One region of the Photobacterium sp. J15 genome, then DNA from elsewhere that is predicted to be linked to it. Evidence: predicted binding sites of a transcription regulator. Region 1 holds the regulator's gene; each other region holds the start of a gene.
What was found. The regulator CRP, encoded in region 1, controls carbon source genes, mostly activating them, when cyclic AMP is high. The targets are predictions, from matches to a motif close to TGTGANNNNNNTCACA.

Region 1 (4,947 bases):
TTTTTCTGAGCTGCATGAATCGATCGATATCAAGCTGCGCCACGAATTCAGCGGTTAATCCACTTTTTATCCACTGTATCATTTTCGCTATCCGTGTCCGGTTCCGCTTGACCTTTCCTTAACAGCCTGTTAATAACTCTGAGGATTAATGTTAACGACAGGGTTTGTCATGTCTGCAAAACATCCGATTATTGCAGTAACAGGGTCTTCAGGAGCCGGCACCTCCACCACCTCTGAAGCTTTCCGCAAAATGTTCAATATGATGGGCATCAACGCCGCCTGGCTGGAAGGTGACAGTTTCCACCGCTATACCCGGCCGGAGATGGATGTTGAGATCCGCAAAGCTAAAGATCAAGGACGGCATATCAGCTATTTTGGCCCTCAAGCCAATGATTTTGCCCAACTCGAGACTTTCTTCCGCCAGTACGGTGATGACGGCAGCGGTAAATTTCGCCGTTACCTGCACACTTTCGACGAAGCCGTGCCTTATAATCAGATGCCGGGCACCTTTACCCCGTGGCAGGATCTGCCGGAGAATACCAACGTACTGTTTTATGAAGGATTACATGGCGGTGTGGTGGACGGAGATATCAACGTCGCCCAACACGTCGATCTGCTGATCGGCATGGTGCCAATCGTCAACCTGGAGTGGATCCAGAAGATCGTCCGGGATACCCGGGATCGCGGCCATTCCCGTGAAGCGGTAATGGGATCCATCGTTCGCTCAATGGACGATTACATCAACTATATTACACCGCAGTTTTCACGTACCCATATTAACTTCCAGCGGGTACCGACCGTCGATACCTCCAACCCGTTCACCGCCAAGGCCATTCCGAGCCTGGATGAAAGTTTTGTGGTGATCCGCTTCCGCGGTATCAAGAACGTCGACTTTCCCTACCTGCTGGCGATGATCCAGGGCTCTTTCATGTCTCGCCATAACACCCTGGTAGTGCCGGGCGGCAAAATGAGCTTTGCAATGGAGCTGATCATGCGACCGCTGATCCAGCAACTGATTGATACCGGTAAAATAAGCTGACTCAAAAGGCAATTATCTATATCGAGTAACGAGAAAAGAGTATCTCGTTACTCGTTAAAAGATTGAAGATCAATCAGTTACGCCTTAATAACCTCATAAGAATGGGTCATCTCAACCCCTTCACCCAGCATCAGGCACACTGAACAGTATTTCTGCAGTGAGTCAGCAACAGTTTTGGCAACGACCGCTTCATCCAGATCATGTCCGGTCACCACAAAGTGCAGGTTTGCGGAGGTAAACAGGCGCGGTGCCTGTTCGCGGCGGACGGAAGAAATTTGTGCTTCACAGGCGGTAATTTTCTGTCCGGCAGACTTCAGGCCGTCGACCACATCCACAGAGCTGCAACCACCGGCAGCCATCAAAACCATTTCCATCGGACTTGGTGCTTTTTCACCACCATTGCCATCCATTACGATGCTATGTCCTGAATTTGACTGCCCCAAAAAGGTCATTTCCTCGACCCATTTCACTCTCGATTGCATGACTTTCTCCTTACTAAAATCAGGCGGTTTTGGCACATGATTACACAGTTGTGATCATGTGCACACTTATGACTACAAAATGGCCTTTTCAGATAGATCAATATCAAGAAATACAGGCCGAAAAAAGATAAACTCTGAAACTAATTATTCAAGTGAGCTTGCAGCCCAGCGGCTGACTGAATATCCTAAAGGCAAACAATTTTATTGTTAGGCCCAGCTTCAATTTTTAGGGATGTCGTTGTTGGGCAACAAACGCAGAGGAAGTTAGTAATATGGTTCCAGGTAAACCTCAAACAGATCCAACTCTAGAGTGGTTTCTTTCCCATTGCCACATTCACAAGTACCCTTCAAAGAGCACTTTGATCCACGCAGGTGAGAAAGCTGAAACTCTCTACTACATCGTCAAAGGTTCTGTTGCCGTATTGATCAAGGATGAAGAAGGCAAGGAGATGATCCTGTCTTACCTAAACCAAGGTGACTTCATCGGTGAGCTTGGTCTGTTTGAAGAAGGTCAGGAACGTACCGCTTGGGTTCGTGCCAAAACACCTTGTGAAGTAGCAGAAATCTCATTCAAGAAATTCCGCCAGCTGATTCAGGTTAACCCTGACATCCTGATGCGTCTATCAGCTCAGATGGCGAGCCGCCTGCAGGTAACCAGCCAGAAAGTTGGCGACCTTGCATTCCTGGATGTAACCGGTCGTATCGCACAGACACTGCTGAACCTGGCAAAACAGCCAGATGCAATGACTCACCCAGACGGTATGCAGATCAAGATCACTCGTCAGGAAATCGGTCAGATTGTTGGCTGTTCACGTGAAACGGTTGGCCGTATCCTGAAGATGCTTGAAGAGCAGAACCTGATCTCGGCACACGGTAAAACTATCGTTGTCTACGGTACGCGCTAAGCGAACCATCCAGACATGAATGACAAAAAGCCGCTTGATGCGGCTTTTTTTGTTGCTGCGATCATACCACCGGGGAATCATTCCAATTTTATCAGGCATAATTTGCTACCTCGCTCACTGACTCACCTCTTGCGATCCCCTTTATTAATGCTACATTGTGCATATCTTTCAAGTATGACCTGCTCCGGTTCCGGGATGGAAGGAGACCATCAGGACCGAGTGGGACGACAGGACACAGGATATGGATATCGAGCGCTTTGCCCCCAACGCGGGTTCAACAATTCCCTCAGTTATTGCCAACCTACCCCCGACCGTAGAGCTGACCGGTTTCAGTGATCAGCGTCACTATCTGGAACAGCATGCCATCTTCACCAGGCAGCATCGGCGAACTACTACGAACGGCGAATTTGACTGTCCTTCACTCGACAGCCACTGTGGTCACTAACTACTTAAAACAGAAAAAAGCCCCACTGTCTCGTAACCGTGGGGCTTGTCATACTCTCTAAACTGCCTTTGTCATTAGTAATCGACCAAAGGCGGCTGGCTATTGGTGCTTTCAAAAATTTTATCGGCCGATGCCGCCACAAACCCCTGGTACAGTTCACCGTCTTCCATCGGGTAACGCTTGGCAAACTCATAAAAACCGCCGGGGATGGTATGAACACCATCAAGGAATTGTACCGGCACCTTATCCGCCATGGTGGAGGACTGTTCCAGCATATCCTGCGGGCTGCCTTTAACTTCGCCCCCCGACTCATTGATCACAAAACCGTTATGAAGCAGCAGGTGGTTCACTTCATGGACCTCGGTGAACTGCTCCAACTGGTTAATGCTGACCGTAAAATGATTGGCCCCGAAACCATGAGCTGCCACCCAGCCAGCATATTCACTTTCTGCAGACAAAAGCTCATAGGTTTTAAAATCCAAATCCCACAGGCGGCCACCATAGAGGAAAGCCGGATCATGCATCGCTGCCTCCGGCACCTGGTTCACCAAATCGCGAACCGTTTCCTGCAACAAGGAAGAAAACTGCCCGACCATCAACTCACTGATAAACACTTTTGGTGCCAGCGGATTCGGGTGCTCAAAGTGTTCAGCATAGAGCTTCTTGGCTTCAAAATGGTATTTCCCACAAGGTTTGTAGCCGATAGCAATAAAAGGAGCCGCCAGCCGGTCGAAGCCGACCTGCGGCAGATTGAAGGTACGCAGGGCAATATGGTCATTAAGCAGCGGCTCATCTTCTTCGAGCAGATCATGAACCTGTGCGGCCGATGGACAGAGCCGCTCGGTGTAATCCTTCCACAATGCATCAAACAGTTGCTCGACTCTTTCCATGATGACGCTCCCCTTCTGTTATTACAAAGTAATACCCGGTGACAGCTGTGACGGCAGCTCGGTTTGCTCCCCTTCCATTGATGCCATAGGATAAGCGCAATAATCTGCCGCGTAGTACGCACTCGGCCTCAGGTTACCTGACGCCCCCGGACCACCGAACGGCGCATCACCACTGGCACCGGTCAGCTGGCGGTTACGATTCACAATACCGGCACGGATATGATCAATAAAGTACCGCCATTCATCATCATCCGTTGATACCAACCCTGCTGACAGACCATAACGGGTATCATTTGCCAATGTGACAGCCTGTTCTAAATCCCGGTAGCGGACTACCTGCAACAACGGGCCAAAGTACTCTTCATCTGGCAGTTCTGCTACCTGGCTGACTTCGACAATCGCCGGGGTGACAATCGCCCCCTGGCCACGTTTAGCTTCCAGTAGGATTTTTCCGCCAAGGTTCACCAGCTTGTCCTGAGCCAGGATAATGTTATCGGCGGCAGCCTCGGAAATCTGTGGTCCCATAAACGGCTGCGGCTCGGCAAACGGACCGTCAATTCTCAGCTCAGCGGTTGCTTCTACCAGCCGTTGCAACAGCGCATCTCCTTCATCACCTTGTGGCAGGTAAAGGCGACGGGCACAGGTACAGCGCTGACCGGCACTGATAAACGCTGATTGAATAATAGTGTAGACAGTCGCGTCCAACCCGCCATAGTGTTTCGAAATCACCATCGGGTTGTTACCTCCCATCTCCAGAGCCAGCATCTTACCCGGATGACCAGCAAACTGACGATGGAGGATATGGCCGGTATTGGCACTGCCGGTAAAGAGCAGTCCATCAATGCCAGCCGAACCTGCCAGTGCCTCACCGGTTGCCCGGCCGCCCTGAACAAGGTTAATCACCCCATCAGGCAATCCCGCTTCCTGCCACAGTTTCATCATCTCTTCCGCCACTTTCGGCGTCAGCTCTGACGGCTTGAAAACTACGGTATTGCCAGCTAACAAAGCAGGTACGATATGGCCGTTTGGCAGATGCCCCGGGAAGTTATAAGGCCCGAATACCGCCATGACTCCCAGCGGACGATGACGCAACACAGCCTGGGTACTTCCGGCCACCTCTTTCTGCCGGAAACCGGTCCGTTCCTCATATGCCCGCAATGAGATACCTATTTTGCCTACCATCGCC
Region 2 (4,947 bases), 3.4 Mb from region 1:
GCTTCCTATAAGCGAATGCTGAGTGCCATGCACCGTGCAGAACAGAAAATGACACCGGTGCTTAATACCCTGCGCGACAACACCCTGTACCTGAAGCATAACCTCAATGCTGCCGCTATCGGCGATCTGCAAGGCGAATTCAACACCTTGCAGCGTGACATTGAGCGCGCGATCGGAGATATGGAAAACGCTATTGCCGAATCAGAACGCTTCATCTCCCAGCTAAAACAAGCTTAACCTTGCGCAAGACGGGTCTGCACCCAGCCGGCCCGCTCTTCCACGCTTCCCCACGGCACTTCTGCAACTTCATAACCCAATCCCTGATAAGTTGCCACCAACTGGTGATGGATCTGCTCGGCCTCTTCAAAACTGTGGGGGCGTTCATCATCCTGAACATAAATATCACGGTGAGGAGCACAAAAGAAAACAACCGGATAGTAACCTTGTGCGGCTTCTCGATAATCAGGTGTCACCACCTCGCCACCGACAGCCAGATAGGCACAGATATCACCAATCGCCCGATCTACAAACGCAAGCTGAGTCTCGACACAAGCCTGGTCGCGCTGTTGTGACATCATATCCAGACACAGTTCAGCAAAGCGCGGTAAATCTGTCCACGGCAGAACGCCGTCTGCCAACTGCGATTGCTGCCGGATCAGGGTTCGGGAAACCTCCGGGAATGTCAAAAAGCCCTGCTCCCCCAACGCATTCATTAAAGTCGTTTTCCCGGCACCGGGCCCGCCGGTAATAATAATGGGTTGCATCGCCCAATCCTTGTTTTCCATGCTTCAGATACAACAATCCCCCCATGGTAGCACCGATGGGGGGATTGATTAACGTTCAGCAGTCAGCGATTATTTCGCAGTACGGCTTGCACGTTTACGATCGTTTTCAGTAAGCAGTTTCTTACGGATACGAATGTTTTCAGGTGTAACTTCTACCAGCTCGTCATCATCGATGAACTCAAGCGCCTGCTCCAGAGTGTACTTAATTGCAGGAGAAAGAACCTGAGCTTCATCAGTACCAGAAGCACGAACGTTAGTCAGCTGCTTACCTTTCAGACAGTTTACTGTCAGGTCGTTAGAACGGTTGTGAATACCGATGATCTGACCTTCGTAAACTTCGTCCGCGTGCTCAGTGAACAGACGGCCACGCTCCTGCAGGTTGAACAGTGCGTAAGTCAGTGCTTTACCTGTTGCGTTTGAAATTAGCACACCGTTGTTACGCTGACCGATAGTACCACCTTTGTGTGGGCCGTAGTGATCAAACGTATGGTAAAGAAGGCCAGAACCTGAAGTCAGGGTCATGAACTCAGTTTGGAAACCAATCAGGCCACGAGAAGGCATGATGAAGTCCATACGAACACGGCCTTTACCGTCTGGTGCCATGTCTTTCAGTTCACCTTTACGCAGACCGATGTTCTCCATGATGCCACCTTGGTGCTCTTCTAGCACGTCGATAGTTACCACTTCGAACGGTTCCATTAGCTGACCATCTTCTTCTTTGATGATTACTTCCGGACGCGATACTGCAAGCTCAAAACCTTCACGACGCATGTTTTCGATCAGGATAGACAGGTGAAGTTCACCACGACCTGATACACGGAATTTATCCGGATCTTCAGTTTCTTCAACACGCAGGGCAACGTTGTGTACCAACTCTTTCTGCAGACGCTCAAGGATGTTACGTGAAGTTACGAACTTACCTTCTTTACCTGCAAACGGAGAAGTGTTTACCTGGAACGTCATGGTTACTGTTGGTTCATCAACAGACAGAGCAGGCAGGGCTTCTACTGCGTTCACGTCACAGATAGTGTCAGAGATTTTCAGCTCACCAAGGCCTGTAATTGCAATGATGTCACCGGCAGTTGCTTCTTCAACTTCGTGACGCTCAAGACCAAGGTAACCAAGAACAGTACCTACTTTACCGTTACGGGTCTTACCGTCAGCACCAACAACAGTTACCTGCTGGTTTGGCTTAACAGAACCGCGGGTTACACGGCCAACACCGATAACACCTACGTAAGAGCTGTAGTCAAGCTGAGAAATCTGCATCTGCAGAGAACCGTCAACGTCAACATCAGGAGCCGCTACGTTATCAACGATAGCCTGGAACAGCGGTTCCATGTTCTCGCCGGTTTCGCCTTCTTCCTGTGTAGCCCAGCCGTTCAGTGCCGATGCGTAAACTACCTGGAAGTCCAGCTGTTCGTCAGTTGCACCCAGGTTGTCGAACAGATCGAATACCTGATCCATTACCCAGTCAGGGCGTGCGCCAGGACGGTCGATTTTGTTGATAACAACGATTGGCTTCAGGCCGTGAGCGAATGCTTTCTGGGTTACGAAGCGAGTCTGTGGCATTGGGCCGTCAACGGCATCAACGATAAGCAGAACAGAGTCAACCATAGACATGATACGCTCAACTTCACCACCGAAATCGGCGTGTCCCGGAGTATCTACGATGTTGATGTGGTAATCATTCCAGTTAATCGCTGTGTTCTTCGCAAGAATGGTAATACCACGCTCTTTTTCGATGTCGTTGGAATCCATTACGCGTTCTTCAACTTCACCGCGAGACTCTAACGTGCCAGACTGCTGAAGCAGTTTGTCAACCAGGGTGGTTTTACCGTGGTCAACGTGCGCAATGATTGCGATATTTCTTAGTTTATCGATCTGTGGATTTGACATGTGTTTTACATTCACTCAGAACATGCAGCGACCGGATGGCAGCTACTTGGTTAAAAAAACGGCTCATAATCTAACAGATTTTACGTCAAAACCCACGAAATATGTGATTTATATCACCAGCTTTTTTCATACTCAGCGTCAACCAGTGAAAACAGGGACATTTTTGGCAACTCCCGCCCCTGTTTCCCGCTTCAATTCTTCCTGTTTTTATCCGCAATAATCCACCAGCTCAGAAGTAAAACCTTCCAGCTCTGAATTACCTTCAGCCTAATATAGCTGGCGGATAATAATGCATCGACGGATTGACATTATGCTGGCCCGGGCTAATAGTAAAAGCGCACCAATAAGGTGAAGATGCATTACTTTGCACCACAACAGTGCAGCAATTCACCAAAACGGTGCAGGAAAAGGAATGATTTAGCCTGCCAATCCCCATTTTTGGGCGATTTAGCAGCTTTTTACAGTTGGCACGGTTTTAGCAAAGACTATTTCAGATGAACGACAACCCCGTTCGAAATATTTTTTGCGGCCAGTTGCCCAACCTAACACCGGAGGTTACTCAAGATGTCAGTAGAAAACGTACTAGCGCTGATCCAGGAAAACGAAGTTAAGTTTGTAGACCTACGCTTTACCGACACCAAAGGTAAAGAACAGCACATCTCTATCCCAGCCCACCAAATCGATGCCGACTTCTTTGAAGAAGGTAAGATGTTCGACGGCTCTTCGGTTGCTGGCTGGAAAGGTATCAACGAGTCAGACATGGTAATGATGCCGGATGCTGCAAGCGCAGTACTTGACCCGTTCACCGAAGATGCCACGCTGAATCTCCGCTGTGACATCCTGGAACCTTCTACTATGCAAGGTTACGACCGTGACCCACGCTCTATTGCTAAGCGTGCTGAAGATCACATGCGTGCAATTGGTATTGCCGACACAGTACTTATCGGCCCAGAGCCAGAGTTCTTCCTGTTTGACGATGTGAAGTTCGCAACTGATATGTCAGGTTCTTTCTTCAAGATTGATGACGTGGAAGCGGCATGGAACACAGGCAGCGACTTTGAAGGCGGTAACAAAGGCCACCGTCCAGGCGTGAAAGGCGGTTACTTCCCGGTAGCACCGGTTGACTCATCACAGGACATCCGTTCTGCTATGTGTCTGGTTATGGAAGAAATGGGTCTGGTTGTTGAAGCACACCACCACGAAGTGGCGACAGCAGGCCAGAACGAAATCGCGACCCGTTTCAATACCCTGACAGCGAAAGCTGACGAAATCCAGATCTACAAGTATGTGGTTCACAACGTAGCTCACGCTTTCGGCAAGACAGCAACCTTTATGCCTAAACCACTGGTTGGCGACAACGGCTCTGGTATGCACGTTCACCAGTCACTGGCGAAAGACGGTAAGAACCTGTTCGCAGGCGACAAGTACGGCGGTCTGTCTGAAACAGCGCTTTACTACATCGGCGGTATCATCAAGCACGCTCGTGCTATCAACGCCTTTGCCAACGCTTCAACAAACTCATACAAGCGTCTGGTTCCTGGTTTCGAAGCACCGGTTATGCTGGCTTACTCTGCCCGTAACCGTTCAGCGTCAATCCGTATCCCAGTGGTACCAAGCCCTAAAGCACGCCGTATCGAAGTTCGCTTCCCGGACCCAACAGCAAACCCATACCTGGCGTTTGCAGCCATGCTGATGGCTGGTCTTGACGGTATCCAAAACAAGATCCACCCGGGCGAAGCAATGGATAAAGACCTGTACGACCTGCCAGCAGAAGAAGCAGCGGAAATCCCGACTGTTGCTGAATCACTACAGGGCGCACTACAGTCTCTGAACGAAGACCGTGAGTTCCTGACAGCTGGCGGCGTATTCTCTGATGATTTCATCGACTCTTACATCGAACTGAAATCTCAGGATGTCGAGAAGATCAACATGACTACGCACCCACTTGAGTTCGAACTTTACTATTCAGTGTAAGTAACTGATAAATAAGTTAACCATTAAGATTAAGGCCTGCTTCACAAGCAGGCCTTTTTGCTCTTGCCGTCCGGCTTCAGGCAGATAACTTTAACTCCTACCTGTAACCAGCCAAGACCATATCCATGAAGTCATCTCGCCTGTTCATCCTAACCTTTCTCCTTACCAGCCTGTTTTCGACAACAACGGTTCAGGCGTCAACCATCTACACCTGGGAAGATGAAAAAGGCGTGGTGCATTTTTCTGATCAGCCCCGCCCCGGTGCAGATACCATTAATCTCAACATCCC
Region 3 (4,947 bases), 2.5 Mb from region 1:
GTGCCAGTTGGTCAAGGATATTTTCCAGGCGTTTTAAATCAGGCATAGAGTTTCCGTAAATCAGAACCAGGCTTGCCAGGCTAGTTTAATGGCTAATACGATAACGACCGTCACAAATACCGGACGGATGAATTTGGCACCGAACCGAATGGCAGAGTGGGCACCAATGTAAGCACCCAGCATTAAGCATAAGCCCATGGTCAGGCCGAGGGCGAAATTAATATGTCCCAATACCGCAAAGGTAATGAGGGAAGTCATATTACTGGTGAAGTTCATGGCTTTTGCCAGTCCAGATGCCATAAGGATATCCAGACGGTAGAGTGCCATATTTGAAACGGTCCAAAATGCTCCGGTTCCGGGGCCGGCGAGGCCATCATAAAAACCGAGAGTGCTTCCCTGCAGCCACTGTTTTTTTGTTAGCTGGCGACATTTTTCCGGGAGCTTGTGTTCTTTGCCTTTTGGGTGCGGGTGCCAGACTGTGTAAATAGCAACGGCCAAAATGATTAGAGGTAGTACTTTTTCAAGCAAGTCGGTACTGATGAGATCTACAACTAAAGTACCGCCAATGGCACCGCAAAGGGTGGCCAGGAATGATGCACGCCAGAACGCCGGAGAAAACAGTTGCTTCCGGTAATAGGTCCATGCTGCAGTTGATGATGCAAACGTTGCGGCTAATTTATTGGTTCCCAGTGCGATATGTGGCGGTAGCCCGAGAGACAGTAGCGCCGGGACAGTCAGCATTCCGCCTCCACCGGCAACGGCATCAATAAATCCTGCAGCGAAAGCTACCAGACCAAGTATGATCATCACACCTGGTTCAATCATTTCTATCATTAATCGTTATCTTGGTTGATCAGTCTTATGGATATTCGATGACGCGTTTAAATGGCGGTAAAGAGTCCAGCAATGCCTTGCCGTAGCGGCGGTTAATCACCCTGCGGTCAAGCAGCACGACTCTACCAGAATCCTGTTCTTTTCGCAGCAGGCGTCCGGCAGATTGGATCAGCTTTTTACTGGCTTCCGGTACTGAAATCTGCAGGAAAGGATTGCCGCCACGGCTTTCAATATATTCGGCATGAGCTTCTTCGACCGGTGAGGTCGGTACTGCAAATGGGATTTTTGTAATAATAAGGTTAGTCAGCAAGTCTCCCGGCAGGTCGAGCCCTTCAGAAAAACTGCCCGTACCGAATAAAATGCTGGTTTTACCTTTTTTACAGTTTTCTTTATGTTTTTTTAGGGTTTCATTTCGGGATTCTTCACCCTGAACCAGTAGTTCCCACTTATTTTTCTTCGCTAAAGGTTTGAGTTCTTCGGCGACTTTGTTCATCTGCCAGTAGGAAGAGAACAGAACCAGGCTCGATTTCTCACCTTCCAGATATTCTGGCAGCGTTTTGATCAGCAGGTCAGTGAATTTTTCTGCCTGCGGTTCCAGCGACATCGCCGGAATAACTAATCTGGCGTTATTTTGGTAGTCAAAAGGGGAAGCCAGCGCCAGAAAGCGGGTTCCGTCTGTTTCAAAGATCCCTGCTTGCTTACAGAAGTAGTCAAATTTGTTCAGTGCTCTAATGGTTGCCGATACCAGCACTGAGCCAGCTGCTCGGCTCCAGAGTTGCTGATCAAGGCGATAGCCGACTTCAAGCGGCGAGACTTCAATAATATAGTCGCCTTCCCGATCCGGGTTCTTTTCTATCCAGCGCGCAAGCGGAGCACCTTTATCCTTATTTGGTTGAGCCATTAATGCCCAGACTTTTTCCAGGTTCTCCAGACGTTGCAAATAAAAGCCGGATTCAGCCAGAGCAGGTTCGCCTAGGCGAGCCATGATTTCATTGTCTTTCAGGCGTTCTGCAATTAAGTCATGGATTTTACCGAGTGATTGCAGTGCTTTTTTGCTGGCTTCTTTACAACTTTTGGCTTCTTCTGTCAGCCAGGTCGGTAGTTCGCCGTGCTCAAAACGATAGATGCCATCCTTATTAAATAGGCTTGGGTCGATATTTTTAGCGATTTGCCGCAGCGCCGGGATAAGGTGGGCGATGTTTTCATTTAGTGTGGTCTGGAAGCGGCCTGACTTTTTATAGTCAGCAAGTTCCGCCATTTTGGCTGTTGATTGATTCAGCTTTTCAAGCCAGTTTGAAGCCCCGATCAAGCTCGCAGCTGCGGCAGAGAAATCACGGGCAACCTGAGGCAGGTGATGAGCTTCGTCAATCACATAAATGGTTTGTTCAGGCTCAGGCAGAATAATGCCTCCGCCAAGTTCAATATCTGCCATCAGCAGAGCATGGTTCGCAACGATCACATCAGCTTTTTCCAAATGCTCACGGGCTTTGGCAAAAGGGCAGTTACGGTGCTTTGGCAAACCGGCATGACAGCTGTGTTTGTCGGCAACGATTTGCTGCCAGATTCGGTCCGGTATCGTTGTTGGCCAACTGTCACGATCTCCGTCCCACTTCTGTGTCTCTTTTGCTTTCAGCATTCGCTTCAAAAGTTCTAAATCGGACTTTTTAGGTTTTTCTTCCCAAAGTGCAACCTGTTGGTCGGCCTCTGTACTACAGCTGGCTTCCAGTTTGTGACTACAGCAATAGCGCTGCCTTCCTTTAGCCAGAATAAAGCTGAACTCTTTAGGAAAAATGCGGTTGAACATAGGAAGGTCTTTATGGATGAGCTGTTCCTGAAGCGCAACCGTGGCGGTGGATATCAGGATTTTTTTATTGTTGAACAAAGCAAATGGAATGCCGCCCAACAGATATGAAAGAGATTTACCTATTCCAGTCCCTGCTTCAGCAACTAGCATCCGGTGTTTTGGGTGATATTCACCAGCTAAAGTTTTGGCGATTTCTGCCACAAGATAGTTTTGTGCTCGTCTGGGAATGAAGTTGTCAAGCTGGTTTCCCAGGTTCTCATAGCATTGTTTGATATCACGTTTTATCTGGCTGTGTAGCATAACTGAAACATTGTCGGGACAGGGGCGGGCAGTATACCACGAACCGATAAATGTGAGCGTCGGCGTGTTCTGGATAATTTCATGAGCAAAATGGGATTTTGGTCACGAAATAAGATTGAACCTATTTTAGAAAAACTGGTGAGCTCTTTATAAACAATGGATTAACTATATACACTGTCATTCTATAGGGGTTTATTCTGTTATTTGTGTTTTTTTATTCTTTTTGTAGTTTTTTATCTTGTTATTTGTGCTTATTAAATAAGCGTTCAGTTAGTGGTTTTGTGGTGAATGGTGTGCAATAAACACTCAGCAAGGGGGGTAAGTTGTTGATAGTTATTCCATTTGAGGTTTTTTGATGTGTGTTTTAGGTTATTTGACATCAAGATGAAATTTCTGTCAGGATGAGTCCCACAAGTTACTCATCTTTGGTTTTTTTATCTTTCTTCATGTAAAGAACGAATCAAAACCAGAGGCGATATAAAGAAAAGGAATTCTGGAAACAGGAATTCCAGTCTAAATAAGAAAAGGCAGTGGATATCATGAAAAAGACTCTTCTTGCACTATCAGTTCTAGCAGTAGCAGGTACTGCTAACGCAGGTATCAACCTATACGATGCAGACGGTGTAACTGTTGACCTATCAGCAGCAGCTGAAGTTCAGTACTACCAAGGTTATGCTGAAGAAGAAGGCAATGGCCTGACTGAAGCTGACGGTAAAATTCGTCTAGACGACGGTGACCTAGCTCTGAACACTACAGTTGCTGTAACTGATCAGCTAAACACTGTTGCTGGCATCGCATTCAAGTTCGAAGATCAAGAAGTTAAGAACGACGAACTATGGGTTGGTATCGGTGGTGACTTCGGTACTATGACATTTGGTCGTCAGCTACTAATTGCTGATGATTCAGGTATCGGTAAAGATGTTGAGCTAGGTGGTGAAGCAATTGACTTCGTTACAACCGAAGGTGACCAGGTTTTCAAATACGTATTTGACAACGGTCAGTTCTACGCTGGCGTTTCTGCTCTTCTAAACTCTGACGGTAAAGACAAAACTTCTGACGAAGGTCAGGTTATTGATGGTCGTCTAGGTGCTCGCTTCGGTGATCTTGATGCACGTGTTTACCTATACACTTCAGAAGATATGAAGGGTGCTGGTAGCTCTCGTGACGGCTTCAACCTAGAAGCTGAGTACACTATGGGTGCAATGAGCTTTGCTGGTTCTTACGGTCAAATCGAAGACGAAACAGCAGCGAAAGCTAAGACTGACATCGACGTAATCATGCTGGCTGGTTCATACACTATGGACAAGACTACTTTCGCAGCTGGTTACAACTTCTACGATGTAGATTCTGCTGGCTCTGATGACGTTAACTCTTTCTACGCTAACGTTACTCAGCAGCTTCACAGCAATGTTAAAGTATACGGTGAAGTTGGTTACACTGACCTAGAATTCACAGACGTACTTAACAACAACAAGAAAACTGATGCTGGCTTCGGTTACGTAGTTGGTATGGAAGTTCTATTCTAAGATTGCTTTAATCTGAGAATTAAGAAAAAGCCGCCTTTGGGCGGCTTTTTTGTTATTTTATGTCGCAGTATTTACAGCATGAATTAGGGATGAAGATGAAAAAAGTTCTAATTGCTGGTTTGATGACATTACCACTAAGCCTTCAGGCTGCCACTTTGTCAACCGGTGACGATATTAAGTTATTGGTTGTTGATGGTAAGAAAGTGGAGTCCTCATTCTGGTCGCCGACAGAAAGCATTGAGCTGACTCCCGGTAAACATCAGGTTGTCATTCGTTTTGACGGAGAGTTGAAGAACGGCTCTAAAGGTAAAATGTTCACCAGCCGTCCATACCTGTTTGAAATGAATGTGCCAGAAGAGGACTCAGTTATTACTCTTCCTCGCTTGGCAACATACTCTCAGGCCAAAGAGCATTTCAGACGCGGACCACAATGGCAGCTTGAGCTGAAAAACGGTTCAGTGCAGGATTTGGAATACGTTGCAC
Region 4 (4,947 bases), 1.7 Mb from region 1:
ATTGACTGTTATCGGTTACTTTTTTTGCTGTAGCTTTTGGCAATAACACTTTTTTGAGCATGAACACTATGATGAAAAAAACACTATTGGGATTAGCGCTGACTCTTTGTGTTTCCTTGACGGCACAGGCTTCACAGAGCATCGGCGTCTTTTTTGGCAGCCCTATGAGCGGCATTCAGTACAAACAGAATGACCTTCGTTTTTCTCTTGGCATTGATGAGTTTGGCGTTGCTGTTGATAAGACCTTTAACCTTGGCAAGTTAGTCAGCAAACCTGAGCTTGATAGCATGTACACTTTTGTCGGCGCACAGTACGTCGATGATAAAGACGACAAACTAGGTGTTCGTTCCGGCGTCGGTTTCCAGGTACCTCTGGACCGTGTTGAGCTTTATGGTGAGGTTGGCCCGACACTGTATGTTGTAGAAGATGTAGACCTGGAACTGGAAGGGGCGATTGGAGTTCGTTACCGTTTCTAAACCGGTTCTAAGTTTGGGCTTAGATTAGAGTTAAGAACAAAAAAGAGGCGAGAAACAATTAGTTTCTCGCCTCTTTTGATCTGAAATCCAAAAAATGAATTCAGCGAATTACTTCACTTTGGTTACTTCTTTCTGTTTTCCCATTGGGTAATGAAAGCCACAGAAGCAATGATAATTGCAGCGCCAAGCCATAGGCGTCCCGGTGGAACCCAACCGAATACCACCCAGCCTGCCAGCACGTTAAGCGGCAATTTAGCGTGGTCGAAAGGCTGAACGAAAGACGCATCAGCAACGGCGTAGGCTTTAGCAATTGCCCATTGAGCCAGTGCAGTCAGAAGACCTGCTCCAAGCAGCAGCAACCAGGTCAGGCCTTGATCAGGCATAGTGAATTCAGGTGCCGCCAGGAACACGTTAAACGGTGTAATAAGTAGCAGCAGGTACACAACCATGGTTGTCGGTGAATCGTGCACCGACATCTTTTTCACCATCAGAGAATAACAGGCCCAGAAGAAAGCGGCACCAACAGGCAGTAGAGTTGCCCAGGTAAAACCGTCAGCCCATGGTTCCAGAATAATCATGGCTCCCGCAAAACCGGCAAGAGTCGCCAGCCAGCGGGCTGCACCGACTTTCTCTTTCAGGAACAGGCCTGAGCCGATAGTTGCAAACAGCGGTGATGTCATCAGCAGGGCGATACCCTGCCAGATTGGCACCGGATAGGCCAGTGCCCACAGCCAGAGCTGAATACCGATAACAGACAGGAATACACGAAGACAGTGCATACCAAAGTGTTTGGTTTGTAGTGCCTGACGAAGACCAAGGGTCTTCAGCCAAGGGAAAATGGCAACGAGTGCGATGAAATACTGAAAAAATGCAACCGTCGTCGACGGCAGATTCAGCATCACGCTCAGGTATTGCGCCATGCTGTTTACAATCGCAAAGGCAAGGCCTGCGGTCAGCATCCAGCTGGCACCCTGAATCGGGTTATGTTGATGGGACATGCTCAAGTGACAAAATAATTACTGACAAAAACTTACGGCATCATACTCTTGCCGAGAAAAGGATGAAACTGATTTAAAAAGAAAAACCGCCATCAGGCGGTTTTTAACTTCAATCTTGATACATCGGTCGTTATGCCGCCACGTAAGTCAGCGGGATATCCGGATTCAGTGCTTCAAGAGTGTTCTGAGTATCAGCAAGGTGGCTGATTGTGCTGTCTGAACATTCAACCAGCGCCGCTTCAACAATGTCAGCATGCGGGTAACCGGCCATGTTCATGTTGATTAGTGCAACCTGCAGCGGAGGCAGGCTAGGGTTGAATGCTGCGTTTTCAGCGTACATGCCAACAAACGTTTTACCGTCTTTTGCTTTCAGGGCTACACCACTGAAGTTTTTGGTGTAAGGAGCGTGAGCAGAGTTCGCTGCTTTACATGCAAGCTGAACCAGCTCTTCGGTCGCTTCTGTTTTCAGACCGTGGTCAACTTTAGTCAGCAGGGCATCAGTGATGTTCAGGTCAGCAGGGCCGAATGATTCAGGCAGGTATTCCTGAAGACGTTTAGCTGCGCGCTCAGGTAGCTGAACAACAAGCTCTTTAGCGGTAGTCAGCTCGTTCATAAACTGACGGCAGTGACCGCAAGGGCTGTAGTTGATGGTAATGTCTTGAATGCCGGTTTCGCCTTTCACCCAGGCGTGGCTGATGGCGGATTGTTCTGCGTGGACAGTTTGAGACAGGGAAGCGCCGACAAATTCCATGTTAGCACCGAAATACAGACGACCCGATTCACCACGGACAATTGCACCAACATAGAAATTTGAAATCGGAGCAACGGAATAAGCTGCAGCAACAGGAAGAAGAGCAACACGTAACTCGCTGTCTGTCATGTGTGTTTCAGCAAGTAGTTTCTCGAAAACCTCAGGGCTCAATGTTGCATCAAAGTTAGCATCTTCAATTACAGGCTTAAGTGCCGTCGCCAGATCAGATGGTAAAGCGCCTAAAGCATCCATTACTTTAGTATGCATGAGTTGTCACTCCGTATTGTGTATGGAGAAACATTGTAGGCGCAGAGATGAATTCTATGTGTGATCAAGGTCACATAATGCCAATGGTTGTTGCATGCATTACATAAATGAGAGTGGCGTCACACAGATTTTAGAATTCACCTCCTTATTTATCAATAAGTTAACATTGTATTCGATTACGAACACATAGCTAACTCGAAATATTTAGCTGAAAACCTGCAAAATTACAGGAAATAGCACCGGCGCGAGGATAGAAGTAATCACACCACAGATCACTAATGCCAGTGAACTGAAGGCACCTTCTTGTAGATCTTCTTCTGCGGCCTTTGCCGTACCAAGCGCATGAGACACGGTACCGATAGTCAGACCTTTCGCAATTGAAGCCTCAATACCTAACGCGCGGAACAGAGGATAACCCAGCACGGCACCGAACAGGCCGGCAATAATCACCATAATTGCAGCAATGGCAGGAACACCGCCGATTTGCTCTGAAACCGCCATCGCAATTGGTGTAGTGACGGATTTTGGCAAAATACTCGCAGTCAGCTGCGGATCGGCACCCAGAGAAAGTGCGATTGCAGAACCTGTGATCATCGACAGTACACTACCGGCCAGACAAGTAGTGAAGATAATCTTCCACTTCTCACGGATTTGAGTTAGCTGCTCATAAAGCGGGAAGGCCAGGGCGACAACGGCCGGTTCAAGCAGGCTGTTCAACCATTTGTTTTGTTCAAAATAAGTGTCATAAGGTACATGCAGCCACATCAACAGAGGAATAATAACCACAAGGCAGATTAAAAGAGGGTTGATGATAGGGTGTTGCAAGCGTTGAGCAACCAGTCGAGAAACATAAAACACGACTAGAGTGGTGACCAGCCAGATCATTGTTTTTCCTTATAGTGTGTAGCTAAGCCGATAACGATAAATACAACCAGGCTGCTGCCGATAGTGCTTAGAAGAATAGGTAAGGTATTGGATGAAATTAAATCAAGATAGTTAATCAGGCCGACGCCAACAGGCACGAACAGCAATGCCATATGACGGATCAGAAGATGGCAGCCTTCTTTCGCCCACTTGGCTGGAATAGCCCCGATAGCGAGTGTGAAGAAAAGAATCAGCATACCGATAATACTGCCGGGGATCGCAAGCCCGGAAAAATGCTGAATAGCCTTACCTGCGAACAGGCAAAGAAAGATGATCAAAAAAGAACGTAGATATGCCATGAGCCTGTATTACTAATGAAGTGACTCATTCATCATACAAAATAGATTGAGTGTGATCTAGTCCACAAAATGTGTTTTCAAATTTGCACAGTTAAAGGTTGGAAATTATCAGCGTTGCAATACCGGCTGCAGCAAGCAGAACCACAAAAACCTTATGAATCAGATTGTTTTTGGTCCTTTGTGCTTTTTGGGGTTCGAAACTGGTGTCGTTATTGTGAGGATCGGGTAGTTTGGGCTGTTTTTCGTCATTGTGAACCAAACGACAGGTTTTTTCCGGCAGCGGAACACGAAATCCATAATGTCCGATAGCCTCAATAGGAATCGCCATATCCCCGTCATTGACCAACTTACGGGTGAGTGATCGCAGCAGGATGTTAAGATCGAAATGACTGCTGTCGGCATTAGATTCGGCGACAGTAAAGGTTTTATCGTAAAGCGATTGATAGCTGATCACCTCTCCGGCGAAATAGCAGAGGGTCTCTAGTAAGCGAGATTCATAAACGGTAAGAGTCGTTTCCGTGTTATCACGCCAAACCAATAGCTGCAAATCAGGCTCAAAATCTACTTTTTCAAAGCGATAGCATCGTGTTAAGGCTTTAGTTGTCATATCAATCACTTAACTCCAACAAAGAAGGCTTCATGATTTCTTTTGCAACCCTGTTGGAATTCGCAGGCAGGGAATAGCATCAGAGGATCACACAACGTCGGATTTCAGATAGTCTGGTCGAATATTTTCAACCACAGGTATAAGTTTTGACGCGAGAAACACTATCTTCAATCTGGTAGGGCAGAATTATGTCTTAAAAGAAAGCCCACCGACGTAAGACACCGATGGGCTTTGAAAAAAACAGTGTGATTACAGTGAATTAACTACCTAACAAGAGCCGCAATTTTTATTCGAGCTCGCCGAATTTTCAAACAAGGTTGTTAACGTAGTCGTACACGGCTTTCAAGATTTTCATCTTTTTCTCATCAGACTGATGTTCTATAGCCGTGGCTTCGAGGTTTTCCATATAAGCAGGCAGGTTAGATTCGAAGTAATCCTGGCAATGGTATTTCCATTGCTGCTGATCTTTGAAATCCAGCGTGTTCGGGAAGTTGCGGGCACGATAACGGAACAACAATGGCTTGATGCGCTTGTCGTCAACTTTCAGATCAAGTTTGCCCAAGTCTTCCGACTGTGTTTCGCGGATAATATCAATTGTCGAACGGTCGGAGTTCGAGAAGAAACC

Region 2: typA (translational GTPase TypA) is a predicted target of CRP. The motif match lies at 2,787-2,802, and genes of this name have one in related genera.
Region 3: dinG (ATP-dependent DNA helicase DinG) is a predicted target of CRP. The motif match lies at 3,030-3,045, and genes of this name have one in related genera.
Region 4: cdd (cytidine deaminase) is a predicted target of CRP. The motif match lies at 2,552-2,567, and genes of this name have one in related genera.

The regions. Positions count from the first base shown of each region.
Region 1 is NZ_CAWMUI010000001.1:3,505,784-3,510,730, forward strand. Features, by position in the region: gene AACQ93_RS15730 (YheU family protein) at 1-58, shown strand, start outside; gene AACQ93_RS15735 (phosphoribulokinase) at 170-1,039, shown strand; gene AACQ93_RS15740 (OsmC family protein) at 1,117-1,521, opposite strand; gene crp (cAMP-activated global transcriptional regulator CRP) at 1,794-2,426, shown strand; gene AACQ93_RS15750 (hypothetical protein) at 2,668-2,871, shown strand; gene AACQ93_RS15755 (DUF1338 domain-containing protein) at 2,946-3,761, opposite strand; gene astD (succinylglutamate-semialdehyde dehydrogenase) at 3,783-4,947, opposite strand, start outside.
Region 2 is NZ_CAWMUI010000001.1:128,190-133,136, reverse strand. Features, by position in the region: gene AACQ93_RS00630 (DUF2959 domain-containing protein) at 1-237, shown strand, start outside; gene AACQ93_RS00625 (AAA family ATPase) at 234-764, opposite strand; gene typA (translational GTPase TypA) at 855-2,684, opposite strand; gene glnA (glutamate--ammonia ligase) at 3,249-4,658, shown strand; gene AACQ93_RS00610 (DUF4124 domain-containing protein) at 4,784-4,947, shown strand, end outside.
Region 3 is NZ_CAWMUI010000001.1:985,867-990,813, forward strand. Features, by position in the region: gene priC (primosomal replication protein PriC) at 1-46, opposite strand, end outside; gene AACQ93_RS04860 (sulfite exporter TauE/SafE family protein) at 61-834, opposite strand; gene dinG (ATP-dependent DNA helicase DinG) at 860-2,938, opposite strand; gene AACQ93_RS04870 (porin) at 3,478-4,464, shown strand; gene AACQ93_RS04875 (YccT family protein) at 4,560-4,947, shown strand, end outside.
Region 4 is NZ_CAWMUI010000001.1:1,812,337-1,817,283, forward strand. Features, by position in the region: gene AACQ93_RS08390 (hypothetical protein) at 69-476, shown strand; gene AACQ93_RS08395 (DMT family transporter) at 599-1,474, opposite strand; gene cdd (cytidine deaminase) at 1,605-2,492, opposite strand; gene AACQ93_RS08405 (CidB/LrgB family autolysis modulator) at 2,697-3,374, opposite strand; gene AACQ93_RS08410 (CidA/LrgA family protein) at 3,374-3,715, opposite strand; gene AACQ93_RS08415 (hypothetical protein) at 3,807-4,322, opposite strand; gene sbcB (exodeoxyribonuclease I) at 4,630-4,947, opposite strand, start outside.